2 regions of the Leptospira yasudae genome follow, and region 1 is predicted to be linked to the other one. Evidence: riboswitches for the same ligand, from Rfam matches in the RefSeq annotation. Region 1 holds a riboswitch; the other holds the start of a gene.
The links. A riboswitch is a leader RNA that binds a small molecule or an ion and turns the genes downstream of it on or off. The one in region 1 is predicted to bind cobalamin.
Positions count from the first base shown of each region.

Region 2: linked by a shared signal. The riboswitch ahead of DLM76_RS09735 (TonB-dependent receptor plug domain-containing protein) and the one ahead of DLM76_RS17010 (CbtB domain-containing protein) in region 1 are both predicted to bind cobalamin.

Region 1 covers NZ_QHCU01000006.1:139,602-147,621, reverse strand. Annotated here, with positions in the region: gene cbiE (precorrin-6y C5,15-methyltransferase (decarboxylating) subunit CbiE) at 1-611, opposite strand, end outside; gene DLM76_RS17040 (precorrin-8X methylmutase) at 608-1,279, opposite strand; gene DLM76_RS17035 (cobalt-precorrin-5B (C(1))-methyltransferase) at 1,272-2,393, opposite strand; gene DLM76_RS17030 (FAD-dependent oxidoreductase) at 2,406-3,155, opposite strand; gene DLM76_RS17025 (DUF3209 family protein) at 3,160-3,534, opposite strand; gene DLM76_RS17020 (CbiX/SirB N-terminal domain-containing protein) at 3,549-4,736, opposite strand; gene DLM76_RS17015 (CbtA family protein) at 4,741-5,550, opposite strand; gene DLM76_RS17010 (CbtB domain-containing protein) at 5,553-5,738, opposite strand; cobalamin riboswitch at 5,879-6,060, opposite strand; gene DLM76_RS17000 (DUF8509 domain-containing protein) at 6,377-8,020, shown strand, end outside.
Region 2 covers NZ_QHCU01000003.1:208,555-216,574, forward strand. Annotated here, with positions in the region: gene DLM76_RS09705 (hypothetical protein) at 1-433, shown strand, start outside; gene DLM76_RS09710 (hybrid sensor histidine kinase/response regulator) at 528-1,712, opposite strand; gene DLM76_RS09715 (response regulator) at 1,712-2,161, opposite strand; gene DLM76_RS09720 (sensor histidine kinase) at 2,154-3,542, opposite strand; gene DLM76_RS09725 (class I SAM-dependent methyltransferase) at 3,713-4,579, opposite strand; gene DLM76_RS09730 (CapA family protein) at 4,667-5,713, shown strand; cobalamin riboswitch at 5,867-6,043, shown strand; gene DLM76_RS09735 (TonB-dependent receptor plug domain-containing protein) at 6,148-8,020, shown strand, end outside.

The DNA.
Region 1 (8,020 bases):
ATCAGCACGTTCAAAGGATTGATCCCTTCTTCTTCGCTTAACAATTTTATGTCGAACTTGCGGATTCTTTCCTCTTTGCCGCCTAGGTTTTCGCAGACGAACGCGGTCCAATCCGTTTCGCCGAAGTTTGAAAGATAGGACGCGATCGCCCGAGGATGATTCACCTCGTCCGTAAACAGAGCGACCTTACGAAGAGATTGGAGCTTTGTCACCAGGCCCTCGATTTGTCTTCCGTGTAGGGATAAAATTTCGGCGTCGTCCCATTTCATTCCGACTCGAGCGAACGCTTGTTGAATCGAACTCGGAGCGGGAATGAAGTCGACGTGTTCCAATCCCACTTTTTTGGAGATGAGATTTCCGATTCCGAAAAAGAGAGGATCGCCCGAAGCGAGAACGCAAACGGTATGTTCGGAAGCGAGTTCCGCGATCCGTTCCGTCGCTCGGATCAAATCCCCTTTGAAGACGATCTTTTCACCGCGGAATTGAGGAAAAAAATCCAAATGTCTTTCGCCTCCCGCGAGAACCTGCGCTTTGGAGACCGCGTTGATCGCGAGGCTGGAAAGCCCCGGACAACCTTCGTCGCCCATTCCGATTACGGTGACGGCTCTCATCGTTCCCCTCGTTTGGAGGATAAAAGAAGAAGTGCGTGAATGATCGCGACCGCAATCGTGCTTCCTCCTTTTCTTCCCCGCGTCAGAACGTAAGGCGTGGAAAGCGTATCAGAAGATTCTAATGTTAGAATCACTTCCTTGGATTCGACCGCGGAGACGAAACCTACCGGAACGCCGATGACGAGGGCAGGTTTTGCGTTTTCTTCCCGGATCATCCGTTCGATTTCAAGCAGGGCCGTGGGCGCGTTCCCGACGGCGAGGACTGCTCCATTCAAAAGTCCTAATGTATGTGCCTTGCGGATCGATTCGATCGCACGAGTGGAGTTCTTTTCTTTGGCGGTTCGAATCACGTCTTCGTCGGAGATGAAACCGTACGTCTTGCATCCGTAGGCGGCGAGTCTTTCCTGATTGAGACCGGCGATGATCATCTGCACGTCGCAGACGATAGGACAACCGCTTCGCAACGCGGCGATCCCGGAGTCGACCGCGCGTTTATGGATTTTCGTGATGTCTTTGTATTCGAAGTCGGCGGTTGCGTGGATGATTCTTCGGACCACTTCCCATTCTTCCTTTGAAAAAGAATGCGGTCCGGCCTCTTCGTCTATGATCGAAAAGGATTTGTCTTCGATTTCCCTTCCGAGAGACGTCATTTGTCTCATGTCATTCATGTTCGGGATTTCCTTCCGTTGATTCTATGTTTTGCGAGAAGTTCTCGCATTTGCCGAGCAGGACTCCGTCGAAGTCCACCATATAACAGGAGATTTGTAGATTCGTTCCCGCGTGTTTGGAACAGTTCTTCGCGACGATCTCGCAGATTCTCGTGGTGATATGTTCGTAACCGTTCGCTTTGCAGACTTCCAATACGTGTCTTGCCGTGTTTGCGTTTTGAATTTCAACCGCGATCGGTTCCGGGATTCCGATCGATCGCGCGATTTCGGATAACAATTTCGTGTTCACGGAGGAACCGCCTCTATGAGTCATCATCACTCCGTCGGCCATCTTGGATAACTTGCCGATCATCCCCACGATGATGACGTGACGCATGGATTCCTTGACCGAGGTTTTGATTCCGGTTCCGATAAAATCGCCGACCTGAATAAAGGAGAGTTCGTTCAAGGAAGGCAAAAGATCCATCGCGAACTTTTCGGATTTGCCTCCGGTCGTCAATACGACGGTATCGATTCCGTATTCTTTCGCCATCTGAACGGCTTGGATCACGCTTGCCTTGAACGCGGCGGTGGAATACGGCTTTACGATTCCGGTCGTGCCCAAGATGGAAATCCCTCCGATCAAACCCAGACGTTCGTTCATCGTCTTCTTCGCCATTTCCTGGCCGCCCGGTACGCTGATCTCCACCTCGGCGCCGTTATACGAACTTCCTTCGAGTTCTTCGAGGATCATTTCGCTGATGTTCTTTCTTGGAACCGGATTGATCGCGGGCTCACCCACTTCGAGACCGAGTCCCGCCTTAGTTACCGTCGCGACTCCGTCTCCGCCTTTCAGGACGATTCTGCTCTCTTTTGTTAAGCGAACTCGCGCCGTGAGTTCGGCTCCGTGCGTGCAATCCGGATCGTCTCCCGCGTCCTTGATCACGCTGCAGATCGCGACTTCTCCGTCGAGTTCGCATCGTTTGACCGGAAATAGCACCTGACGTTTGTTAGGCAAAGTCGTTTCGATTTCCAAAACGGGTTCCCGTTTTAAGAGAAGACGGGTGGCCGCTTTTGCCGCGGCGGCGGAACAAGCTCCCGTAGTGAATCCTTCTCTTAATTCTTTCGTAGCCATAAAGTGGTCGCTTCAAGGTCGAACGTTTTCCGATTCCCGCATCGAATGGAAGAACGTTTCCAATCCGACGTTCTCTTCCGAAAGTCCCCGGACTAAAAGAACGTCTCGGATCATTCGGATCAATTTCCCATCCCCCGCTAAAAACGCGTTGTTCGGGAAAATGGAAGAATCCAATTCTTCCGTAACCGCACGCAGACATTCTTCTTCGCGTAGGCGATCGCCGATCGGAGAAATCGGAAGTATATGCAAAGAATGGAATGTGTTTGGTAGCAGGTCCAAAACTTCCTGCACGGAAATAAATCCGTCGGCGGGAGATAAAAACCAAAGAACCGCAGTGCGTTCGAACTTGTCTTTCCATCGGTTGGATTGAAGAATACTGATGATCGCCGTGATTCCCGTATCGGTCGCTACGAGAAGAATTCTTCCGTCTTTGGGCCAGGAAGGGTTTGCGATAAACTTACCCCAAGGCCCCGAAAAATCGAGTTCGGAACCGATTGCAAGATTTGGAATATACCGGGAAGCGAATCCCCCGTTTAACGGCTGGATGCGGATCTGAAACTCTTCCTGTTTATCGTCCGAGGAAAAGATCGAATAGGCGCGTTTGATTTCCTTTCCTTCTTCCGCGATAAAACCGCAGTTGAAGATCACGTATTGACCTCCTGAAAAATGAAGAGGCCCGCTTTTGGAAACGAAGGTAATCGTCGCCGAACCTTCGGTTCGAATCACGTTTTGGACGACCGCTTTTTTCGGAGGATTTGCCATCGATTTATGCCGGATAAATTTCGTGAACGAAGTCGTGCATCTCTTCCAGATCGCGAAACAGATTCTGAAAGGACAAAAGGGAATTCTTCAGTTCGAGTTCCACCTTTTTGGTAAGAATCAAAAGGGAACGATAATACGACATCTTCGGATCGTCTTTGGAGGTTTTGGAGATCGTCTCCTCCAAATCGCTCAGAGAAGCCTCGTAAAATTTGATGAGAGATTCCAAGTCCTTGGCTTCCGCAAGAGAACGAATCGGTCCCGGAGCGCCTAACGCGTCTTCGCCGATCTCGGCCCTTTCGTGACGGATCGTAGCCTCGTCCTTGATTCCGATTACGTTCATCATTCCCAACCGCAGAGCGGCCACTTCGTGACATGCCATTTGATTTCCTCCCATTACTGCATGATATTGTCTACGAGTCGCGACACGAGACGGTCGTTAAACAGGTGTTCGGCGACCAATTCTTCGGCGTCGTTTTCATCGACCTTTTGATACCAGATTCCGTCCGGATAAACGACCACTGTGGGCCCTTCTCCGCATCTTCCCAAACAGGAACTCTTCGATACGCGAAAGTCGGTTTGTCTTCCGTGTTTTTTGATCGCGGAACGGAGACGATGAATCAGGGAAATGCTTCCCTTGCTCGCGCAATCCACGTTCTCGCAAACGTAGATATGTTTTTTTAAATTTCGATGCGGAAACTCGTGCGGCGCCGCTTGCGTATGCGTCTCGAGATGTCTCATGCTCCAAAGAAGAGAATTGAGTCCGCCGACTTTGTTCTTGAGACCCGGAATGGAAACTCTGTATTCGCAGTGATCGCAGGGAAGAGCGGCTTTGCCCGAAAGAGCCTGCGAGATTCTTTCATCGAGGATCGGATACAGGATCGGATCGGGTCCGAAATGAGGCGCGACCTCGATCCGAATCCAAGGATGACTCTGCGAATATTCCCCGGCTATATGAGAAATCTTTTGTATTAGTTTTCCATCAAATAGGAAATACGGGAGAATCAGCAACCGCTCCGGCCTGAGTTTCGCCGCCATTTCTATACTTTCGTGTAACAGCGGTTTTGTGATTCCGATAAAACAGGGTTTGACGAAGAGAAAGGAATTCGCTTCTTCGAAAAATCGCACGGCCTTGTAGAAATCTCCGTTGGCATCCGCGTCCGAAGCCCCTCTGCCCACGACGATAACGGCGGTTTTGGAAACGGATTCTTCCTTAAAGTGTTCAGAGGTGCGAGATCGGATGGATAATAATTTTATGATATTCGAATGAATTCCCAAAGGTAAGGCGGTGATCCATTTGTGGTTCGGAAATTCCTCTTTGAGATCCGAAAGGATCAGAGCGATGTCGTTTTTTACGTGTCCGCTCGCGAATAAGAATAAGGGAACGATGAGAATTTTTGTGTGGGCGGATGCAAGCTCGCGCAAGGCCGTTTTTAGATCCGGCTGCGCGAGTTCGACGTAAGCGATTCGGATTTCAGATTCGGGATGAAGTCTGCGATATCCTTCCACAAAGGTCTCGAATTCCTCACTGGAGGAAGTTTCTCTGCTTCCATGGCCCACGATGAGAATTCCAAGACCGTTCATAGTTTTACGCCCTTCCCGTTTCCGCTGAGACAAAAACGTTTTGTTTTGTTCTTAGGAAACGCGTTACCAGAAATCCGATCACGCTCCAAAAAACGAGGTTCGCGAGGATACTGTTGAAAACGAATTCCACTCGGAGTGAATTCGGGACGGGCGTTTCGGTCGAATACGGAGGAACTCCCGGAATCCAAAACAGAAAACCGAACAACAGAATCCATAACAAAACGCAAAGTAGAAGTGCTATGCTTCTCTCTTTCGGAAAGCGTATCTGCAAATACAAGCTAAGAATCAAACCGATCGAAGACAAACCGACCGATTGCAGCCACCAGAATTGCCTGGATTCGAAGTCTTCTTCCGAGCCGATCACTCCGGGAAGTTGCGGAGGAAGGCCCAAAGATGGAATTCCGAAAAAGATCAGGAATCCGGAAACGGCGATCAAAAGGGAAGGTTTCCAGGACGCAGAAAAGAATTCAGAAGATAGAATATTCCTAAATTCTAAAATACAATGCGCTAAGGTCGCGAGAATCCCGAAGGCAAGACCCAAAAGAAGGCAGCCGATCCAAGTCCACAAAAAACGTTTCCCAGAAGGAGCGGAAGAATCCCCTTCTGAAACGGTCGTTTCGTGATGATGGTGCGCTTTGACTCCGGTACCATGAGAATGCGAATGCGCGGAAGTCGTCTCCGTTTTCGTTTCGAAAGTTTCGGCCTTGAGGATCAACGGTCCGACTAGGAATTGAAGTAAGATTCCGTACGTCAAACCGGCGATCAAACCCGCCTTAGATCCTAAGACGAGTCTCTGTAAAAGGATTCCTTTCATCTTCAGTGACAGGGAAATCCGGTCGCGTGTCGTATATCGTGAAACGACGCGTGCAGTTCGGGCATCGGTTCCAAGCCGACGATATAAATCACGAACAAAGAAACAAAAATCAACGATACGGTCAGGAACGGATCTAATGACACGGAAAGATCCTTGTTCCGTTCCACGGACGTAGAAACGGTACGCATAGAATACTCCTCCTTGCAGAGTAAACTTCAAGACGAACGATATGTAAGCGTAGAAATTCTCCGAGGAGCATCTAACGCGTGTTAATGAGAAATTGTCTTTTTTAAGTTACGGATCGCCTTACTTCCGAGGACGAAACGTATCTTCAGGATTTTCATAGGGTCGTATTCTGACTTGAGATCTTCCTACTCAGCATGCCTTCCCAGGTTGCCCCAGTGACTTAATATGCCTTTCGTCCCTCTTACAGCGGCGGATACCGTGACGGATTCTAACCGTCTTCCCACCGACGTGGACGTCGATGAATCCCATGAAAATGGACTGTAATTCCACCAGCATTCGGATCGATTCTTTTGGAAAGAAGATTTTTTCGATCGATCTAAAAATCTTTTCGAGTTGAAACGCTCTTTTCTTTGATCTAAGATAAGATCGGTTCGAAGTTTTGGAATTTGTTTGCAGAATTCTTTACGGCGCGTCCCAAAAACCCGATTTACTTTGTCAGAAAGATCAAGCTGCAAGGTTCTTTCTCCGTCGAGCGACTCACAGGAGTGAGATGCCGAGTTTTTTTGGGACAGGTTCTTATACTGAAATCGCTTCTAAGAATCCTGCTTGACCCTGAAAAAAAGAAACTTATACAGTTCGCATGTTTTTTTTAGCGCAAGCCCGCCCCATTCTTGTCTGGCCGGAATTTTCTTGGATCCCGGTCATCAACGGAACTATCTTTGTGGCTCTCCTGTTGCTTGCCGGATATTATCTAGAAAGACGTTTTCGAAATTCGATCAAACATCGCGCCGCGTTGCGCGCTAAAATTCTCAAAAAACTTCCGCTGACCTACATGAACGGAAGAGACGTGATTCAAATTCACTCTTTTGTGGATCACGCATCCATCTCCGTTCTTCAAAAGATCTCGGATTCTCACTCTTGGTTTCAGGAAGTGTTTCTTCCGGAACTTGCTTCGTTTCTCGCACATCAGGGAGAACTCCCCGCTTGGAGAGACGCACTCATCGTCAAAAGATTGCAACATCTCGTTCACGATCTCGGACCTCATCCGAGAAAATTGATTCCCGTCGTATTCTTGACCGATGGGGAAGAAGCCTTCCCCGGACTTTTGTATTCGGGGCCGCCCGGTCCGGACTCCGTTCAGAAAACTCTTCACGCGAAAGTTTTTACGAAGAAGTTGTATCATTCGTTTCCCGTATCGACCGGGGATAAGATTCACGTATTGTTTTCCGGCGAAGACAAGGAATGGATTCGTTTCGACGCGAAGATCCTCAGTTTAAACGGAAATGATATGGGAATTCAAGTCGAGACTCCTCCCGAAAAAGACGCGGAAAAAACGAGGGCTTGGGGCGGAATTCAAATGGGCGGCGTCAGCGCTCAGGAAGATATCGCTCTTCCCGAAGAATTTCAAGGGAGTCTAACGCAGATTTTGAACTACGCGGCGATGGGGAACTCGGCCACGTCCGAGATTCAACGAAGGGTGCAAGCCTTTAAGGAACATCCCGGTCTTGTCCGCAAGGAACACAAACCCGAAGAAATTCAAACCTTCATTCAACTGTACTCCGCTTGTTATGCGAGATACAGATCGGACATCGGTCCGGTTCCGAAAGCGGTTCTTCTGTTTTTATACTTCTTTTATATGGACGAGAATCTTCTTTCGGCGGGAAGAATCGTTCAGCTCTACGGAACTCTTCAGAAGATCCGCGGTTATACTCAGGATGCAAATCCTTCCAATCATAAGATCGCCGTGTATTTTTTACCGGAATGGCTCGGTCTCATTCTTTCCGGAAAGAAAATTCCTTCGCGAAATCACTTGGCGCAATCGTACGAACAAGTGCGCGCGACGATGTTGCGTAAAACCGGAACGGACGAATTCGCGGGCGACAGCGGAATCGAAGACCTTCTTCATTTATTGGATTGGGAACTCAGCAATTTATTGTTCAACGGTCTGATCGGAGTATCCGCCAATCCGAACCTCGCGTATCCGATTCTTTCCGAAGATCAGATGTACGGAGAGACGGATGCGTTCTTGGTGACCCCGGAAAAACTGAACGCGGTCGTCGATCACGTTCATAAAATCGATAAGCATCTTTTTTACAGACAGATCTCTTTCGAACCCGAACAGACTCCGGGCAAACCCGAACTTGCAATGAAGGAAATCTGTCCCGATTGTATCATTCTTCCCGTGTTCGGAAGCAGAGGCGTTCTTTGGCAGGAAATCACTTCGGGACTTTCGTCGAGAGGACGTCTCGTATTTCCGCAGATCTTAAACGAGAACATGACTCTT
Region 2 (8,020 bases), on a different contig from region 1:
CGGAATGCTCTATACGGTATTTGTTGCATTCGCTTTATCTTCCTGTTTTATTGCGGTTCCGACAAAACTTCCCGCCGGTTCTCCCTTTCAAGAACTTGTTCTGTACGAAAATTTTGATCTCCAAATCCGTTATCGCTGGTATGATGGGACGATTACTTCAAAGTGTCTGCCGATCGATTGTGAAACGGGACATACGATGATCGGAAGCTGCATGATAGAATTCACTTCCGCATCTCCCGATTCGGAATGTAAACCGGGAGCGAGATTACCCTTGGAAGTTTTCGATCTAAATTCGTCGAAAGAACTTCCGGAAGGTTACGATGGGCTCTCCATTCGTTACTTCAACGGAAGTGAGGACGCATATCTTCACTTTATCTTTCCCACAAAGAAGCGCGCTCGCGGCCATTACGTCATCGTCAAAGAAAAAGGATAACGGCGTACGAGTTGTCTTTCAAAGAGAAGATGTTTTTCGTGTCGGAATCGCCCCGCAGTTTACGAAAGAAGGATCGTTCAACGACGGAAAATTCTCAAGCGAAGTTCTTTTGCACGCTGCCGCCGGACCCGTTGCGTCTTTCGGGATTGATCGGAAGGTCTATAAAGAAACGAGTATATTCGTTTTCTATACTTTCGTAATAGAGTTCTCCGCCGTGATCCTTGATGATTCCGATGCTGACGGAAAGACCCAATCCGGTTCCTTGATCGACCTTTTTGGTCGTAAAAAACGGGCTGAAGATCTTCATCGCTTCTTCGGGAGGAATTCCGACGCCGTGGTCCTCTATGCTCAATTGAATCCAGGATCTTCCTTCTTTGTCGAACGGGTTCGCACGAATTAGAATCACCTTATTCGAATCGAATTTCGGATATTTCAGATTGAGCGCGTCTCTCGCATTGTTCAAAAGATTTAATACGACTTGCTGGATCTGTTGAGGGACGCATTGTATTTCCGAGATGGAAGAATGCATATCGAGTTCGATACGAATCATATCTTTTTTAAACAATTGCTCGCAAAGAGTCACTGTCTTTTGAATGATTTCCTGAAAATTCACTTGGGAAAAAACGTTCTTTTCCTGCCTTGCCAATCGTAAAAGATCCTTCGTGATCTTTGAGATCCGCTCGCCTTCGTCCAAAATATTGCTCGCGTATTTGAGAATCGAATCGTCCTTGCTTTGCGCGAGAATCAGCTGCGCGTAGTTGATCATGATCGTCAACGGATTGCTGATCTCGTGCGCGACACCGGTCGCGAGAAGGCTGATGACTTCGAGTTTTTGCGCTTGGATCAGCTGAGACTTGAGAGTTTCGTTTTCCTTTTCGGCTTTTTCGAGAAGTTGTCTTTCTTCGGATTCCTTGAGCGCACGTTCGACGGCGAGCATCAGTTTGGTGATCTTGTTTTTGGAAATATAATCCGTCGCTCCCTGTTTGAGCGCTTCGATCGCCGCGTCTTCTCCCAGCCAACCTGAAACGAAAAGGAAGGGAACGTTCGGATGATATTTTTTAACCGCATATAAGGCTTCCATTCCGTCGAAGGAAGGTAAGGAAAAATCGGATAGAATCAGATCCGGTTCGCTGGTCTTTAATTCCTGAATCAATTCTTCCTTGGTTTGAATTTGTTTATAGGAAAAATCCAGACCGCTCGAGCTGATCTGCCGGATCATCAGGGCCAGATCGTTCGGATTGTCCTCGATGCAGATGATATAAACTTTTTTTTGAATCATTAGGATACGCTTTTGTTCATTAGAATCCAATAAAATCCGATTTCGCTTGCGACGTCGCTGAATTTGCCGAACTCCAAAGGTTTGACCACGTAGCTGTTCACACCGAGTCTGTAACTTTCCACGATGTCTTTTTCTTCCGCAGAAGACGTGAGGATGACCACTGGAATCATTTTGGTGCGTTCTTCGCTTCTTACTTTACGCAAAACCTCTATGCCGTCCACCTTCGGCATCTTTAAATCCAAAAGAATGAGGGAAGGGAGTTGATTTTTATCCCGATTTTCGTAACGTCCCGTCGCGTAAAGATATTCCAACGCCTCTTCTCCGTCGCGGACCAGTTTTACCTGATTGGTTAGATTATGTTTTTTTAAACTTCTTAGAGTGAGTTCGGAATCCTGCGGATTGTCTTCGGCGTAAAGAATCGAAATCAGATTGTCCTGAAGATTATTCATGATTTTCATGAACTCCTAACGTAAAATAAAAACAGGCGCCTTCGTTCAATTTGCCTTCTCCCCAAACCCTTCCTTCGTGTTTTTCGACCGCCCTTTTGACGATCGCCAAACCTACGCCGGTACCTTCGAACTGATCCGAATGATGCAATCTTTGAAACATATTGAAAAGCTTGTGTCCGTATTTCATATCGAATCCGGCCCCGTTGTCCTTGACGAAGAAAACCGTTTCGCCGCCGTTTTGATAGGAACCGATTTCGATTTTCGGTTGTTCCTTCTTTTTGGAATACTTGAAGGAATTGGAAACGAGATTGAAAAGAAGCTGTTTCAGGAGACCGGAATCCGCCCTTGCCTGTGGAAGATCGCCCACCACGGTATTCATCCTGATATCGGGATAATAATTCGACACTTCTTCGAGAACCTTTTTTGCCATCATCTTCATATTCACAACGGAAAACGTGATCTCTTTTCTTCCTAGTCTGGAATATTCCAGAAGATCGTCGATGAGTTGACCCATATTCTCCGAATTTTGGGAGATGATGTTTAGAATTCTTCTGCCTTCATTGTCGAGTTCGTTTCCATGATCTTCCATTAGAATTTTAGAAAATCCTGATATTCCTCGGATTGGAGCCCGAAGGTCGTGGGAAACGGAATACGAAAACGCCTCGAGGTCCTTGTTCGAACGTTCGAGTTGTTTGGAATATTTTTTTAGATCCTCGTTGGATCGTTCCGCAACGCTCTCCGCGGTTTTGCGGCGCTTGCTTTCCTTATAGATCAGCAGATTCTGAACTACGATAAAGGAAAGATTCAAGGCGATTCCTAAGAACACCAACGTGGTCGAGATCGCGAGATTTCGTTCGGAGTCCTTTTGACGGATCGCCAACAGACGGAATTCCTCCGCTTTCATTTCGTACAAAAGGTTTCTAATCTTTTCGGTAAGAGGAATTCCTTGCGGAGAACGGAACGGAATGCTGTAACTCGCTAGGCTGCGCATTTCCCTTTGGATTACTTGTTCCTCCAAATAAGCGAGTTTTTGATCGACTAACGAACGTATAACGGCGATCTGTTTTTGTTGTACGGGATTGTCCGCGGTAAAGTTTCGAACTTGTTCGAGATTTTCATAGATTGTGGTTTTATTTTTGTAAAAGTTTTCAAAAAGGGATCGGTCCTTAAAAAGAATATAACCGCGGATCGCGGAGTGAAGTTCGCTGAAAGAGGAAAGGGTTTCCTCCAGATGAATGATGACTTCTTGCGTATGCGTTTCCCACTTCTTCAGGTTTTCGGATTGTCTGAGTCCGTAAAAAGTCGCACCGGCGATGACCGTGTTTAAAAATACGACGACGATCAATCCAAGGACGACGTTCTTTTCAATCGTATTCTTCAAAGCGAACCTCAATCGAAGAAATTATTGTATTTACCGGCGAATTTGCCGCAAGAAATTTATTTCTTGTCTTGTCTTTGCGAGATGGTATTTTAGAATTTTCTGAAGTAATCGACGAAAAAAATCCGGGAAACGAACCTTTTTTATGTCCCGGCCGGTTTCTCGAACGACCGTTAACGTTTTTCGAAACAAAGGGCCATCATATCCCCTTGATCGAAAAATTTCACGCCCGGGTCCGCAATCCACTTTAAGGTCTTATAAAATACGGACGCGTCTTTTTTTGCGGTCAATCCGCTTCCGTACGTGACGTGTTTTTTCTTTTGAAAACCGATCGATTCGCAGAGTCGAACGATTCCCGGAAGAGAATAATAGTAGAGATGTTCCGGAACGTTTAAGTATCTCCAGGAAGGTCCTTGAAGTTTGGCGAGAAGTCCCCATCGACACGTGGAAAGTATGATTCTTCCTCCCGGTTTCAAATGTGTATGAATCTTTTCTAATGTTTCTTTCGGTTTGTGGAGATGTTCGATCGACGCCCAAAGGGTGATTAAGTCGAATCGTTCCGCGTTAGACGGCTTCCATTCTAAAAAATCCATCCGCTCCACTTTGAGTTTCAGCTTCTCGCGTGCGAATTTTACCGGAGCTTCGGCGATGTCCATCCCGTGCGAATCCCATCCTCTTTGCTGCATGTAATCCACGAAATAACCGGCCGCGCAGCCGACGTCGAGAGAACGTTTCGGTTCGGACAAGGATTCTTCCCAGGACTCGAAGTCCAAGTCCTTCAGATTGAGTCCGAATACGCGCGAGATCTCGCTTCGGATTCCGTCCGAAAAATAGTTATCATATCCTCGGTCGCTTCGTTTTAAAAAATATTCTTCCGAATAGTAGGACGCGACTTCTTCGGGAGAAGGCTGAGGGCTTACTTGAACGAGAGCGCAACGTTTGCACTGTACGATGTGAAAGAGTTCGTTCTTATGATTGGATTTGGAGAATAACGGTTTGAACTCGAAAGAGCCGCAGGTATTGCAGGGGATGCGTTCCATTCTATATATCGTATCGGGAAGAAGCGCGATTCCTTTGATAGAAATTCTGCTTTACGAGGATCTTCGTCTTGAAACTGATGAAAGGACATGAAACAGTCCGTATTTCTTTCCGTCGTATCCGTTTTATTTCTTTTTTCATCCGTTCTTTCCGCCGATCCACAGGCGAACACGACGATCAAAATCAAAGCCGTGGGAGACATGGTTCCCGGTACGAATTTTCCAGAGCCGTTGAATATCCAAGATCCGAGATCGTTCTTATTCGGCAAAGTGGAGAATTATCTGAAAGGCGCGGACATTCTTTTCGGAAATTTCGAAAGCACGTTGACCAACTATCCGAACACGTCCAAGGACACTTCGAGAAGAATGATCTTCGCCTTCAGAACGCCTCCTTCCTACGCGAAGGTTTTGAAGGACGTGGGTTTTGATATTTTAAGCATTGCTAATAATCATTCCTTGGATTTTCACCAGCAGGGTTTCGACGACACTCAGAAAAATCTTTCCGACGCGGGAATCCGTTATACGGGTAAGAAGGGAATGATCACGTATATGAACGTGAAAAACGTCTCCATCGCGTGGATCGGATTCTCCCATTTGAAGTCGCATAACAACGTAAACGAAATCGAAGAGGGAGTGGAACTCGTCAAAGAAGCGAAGAAAAAAGCGCAGCTCGTGTTCATCTCCTTTCACGGAGGCGCGGAGGGCGGTCCGGCTCTTCACGTTAAAAATCAGATGGAACGTTTTTACGGAGAATACAGAGGAAACTTAGTCGAGTTCAGTCATTCTCTCATCGACGCGGGCGCGGATCTCGTGATCGGTCACGGTCCTCACTTAGTGCGCGCGATGGAGTTGTATAAAGGAAGACTGATCGCGTATTCTCTCGGAAACTTTATGGGATACCGCGCTTTGTCGTCCAGAGGAATCGTTGGTTATTCTCTCGTGTTGGAAGCGGAAGTGGACGCTCAAGGCAAGTTCGTAAAAGGAAAGATCATTCCGTTGCAGTTGGACTCCGCTTCGATTCCGGAATACGATCCCGAAAAGAAAACCATCGATCTGATGAAAAAGCTCACCAAGGAAGATTTCCCCGGCAAGGGGCCGAAGATTTCCGAAGACGGAACGATTCTTCCGGGGGCTTGAAGCTTTTTCGAATGCCGATCGGGCCGTTTTTTGATCGGCAATGCCTTTTCAAAAAGTCCCGTTTTTTCTTTCGAAGTTTATCCGAAAACGCAAACTTTTGCGTTCTCGGATTCTTCGTTTAGAATTCTCTTGCTCGCGGAGTATAGCCCGGAAATCTTGGAACGGAAGCTTGTTCATCCTCCAAGAGGAAGGGAATCCGGTTTAAATCCGGAGCTGAACCCGCAGCTGTAATCGCCTTTAGAGATTTTGCAATAAAACCACTGCGTTATGACGCGGGAAGGATGCGAAATCGGCGAAAGCCAGAAGACCTAACAAGCCGAACAAACTGATGGGACTTTCGGGAGTTAAGGTCGGGTTTGAAAAATAGGCTTTCGTTTACTCGAAACCCCGCTCGGATTTTCCGGTTTTTCTTTCCCTTCATTCCCGGGCGAAAAATGGGACAGAATAATTACATTCGAATTTTAGAATATTCTATAATCCTGTTTTTATTTTTCGGCGTTTCGAACGTTTATTCTCAACAGAATTCGAATTCTCCCTCCGCGCCAAAAACGGATTCCGTTCAAAAAGCCGAAACCGTTCAAGTGGTCGGAAAGATTCCCGATTCCGGTTCCCAAAATTTCAGGTCCAACCCGAGCGGATTTCAATCCGCGATCAAACTAGACGAAACCTCGGCGCGTTATACTTCTTTGCCCGAGGTTTTGGAACGCGAGGCCGGTCTGCGCGTTCGTTCGTTCGGGGGGTTGGGTTCGTATTCCACTCTTTCGATCCGAGGAACCAATCCGAACCAATCCCGGATTTATTTGGACGGAATTCCGATCAATAATTCCCAAGGCGGAGAAGTCAATCTCGCGGATTTGCCCTTTGACAGTTTGGAAAGCGTGGAGGTCTATCGCTCGGGAAACCCGATCGGATTTTCGGGTTCGGCGATCGGAGGTTCGGTCAACCTCGTTACGAGAAAGGATACGGGCAAACCGCGCACTCGAATCAACATCGGGGGAGGTTCGTTTAACACGGGAAAGGCGAGCGTATCTCACACGGGAACTTACAACGGTGTCGGAGCGAGTTTTTTGGCGCTCGGCGAAAAATCGGATCAGAACTTCTCCTTTAAAAACGATCACGGTACGGTCGTTTTAAACACGTTAGACGATACCGTTGACAGAAGAAGGAACGCTTCGTTCGAACGGGCCGCTCTTTTCGGAACCCTCAAATACCGGATCGGCAAAACGGAACTGAAATTATTAAACGACTTCAATCATAGAATTCACGGTTTACCCGGACCAGGCTCGAATCAGACCAATCAGGTCCATCGGAAATACGATCGATATACGGGTTCGTTCGCGACGGATACGAAAGGATTGCTGATCGATTCGTTTCGATTGGAAACGAGAAGCTTTTATACCGCGGCCAAGGACGATTTGTTCGATCCCGCTTCCGAGTTTTCCAAAGGAGTGCCGAACTCAAGAGCGGAGATCCGTCAGATGGGCGTTCAAGTGATGCCGACCCTGTATCTTACCGATTATTATCAGATCATACGCGGTTTCGCTTCTTTGGAAAAGGAAACCTTCGACCGGGAACGTCTGACTCCTTCCAACATCGTCGGCCGCGTCGAACCGTTGAAGGAAAGAACGTATTCTTCCTTTCGATTGGAGGACGAGATCCGACTTTTTGAAGCGAAGGTTTTGTTGATTCCCTCCGTGACTTGGGATCAATACAAAGACCGCTTTCCATCGGAAGAACCTTGGTATCGAAGGGAGAATCCTCTCGCAAGCGATCAAAAAAAGACGGGATTCACGAATCCTAAATTCGGTTTTGTTTGGAAGTTGTTCGAACGGGAGAATTGGGACGTTCAGTTTCAGGCGAACGTTTCCAAACAATATAGAATTCCTTCCTTTTTGGAAATGTTCGGCGAACAAGGAACCGTCATCGCAAATCCGAATCTGAAACCGGAACAAAGCGGAAACGGAGACGCCGGTTTCGTATTCAAAACCGATCATTCTTTCTTAAAAACGAAATCGAGCGTTTCGTATTTTTCCAAAGACATCAAGGATATGATCCTGTTTCTTCCCAATTCTCAGTTTACCCTTCGTCCCGAAAACGTGGACTCCGCGAGAATTCGAGGCGTCGAATTCTCCCATCGAGAGGATTGGAAATACGGTTTTAAGTTCCTGTTCAATTATACGTATCAGGATGCGGTCAACGCTTCTTCGTCCCCGTATCTGCACGGAAAGATTCTTCCTTTGAGACCGAGACACGAATTTTCCAGCACGTTCTCTTGGAAGGGTAAGAAATTGGAAACGGGGATCGAAT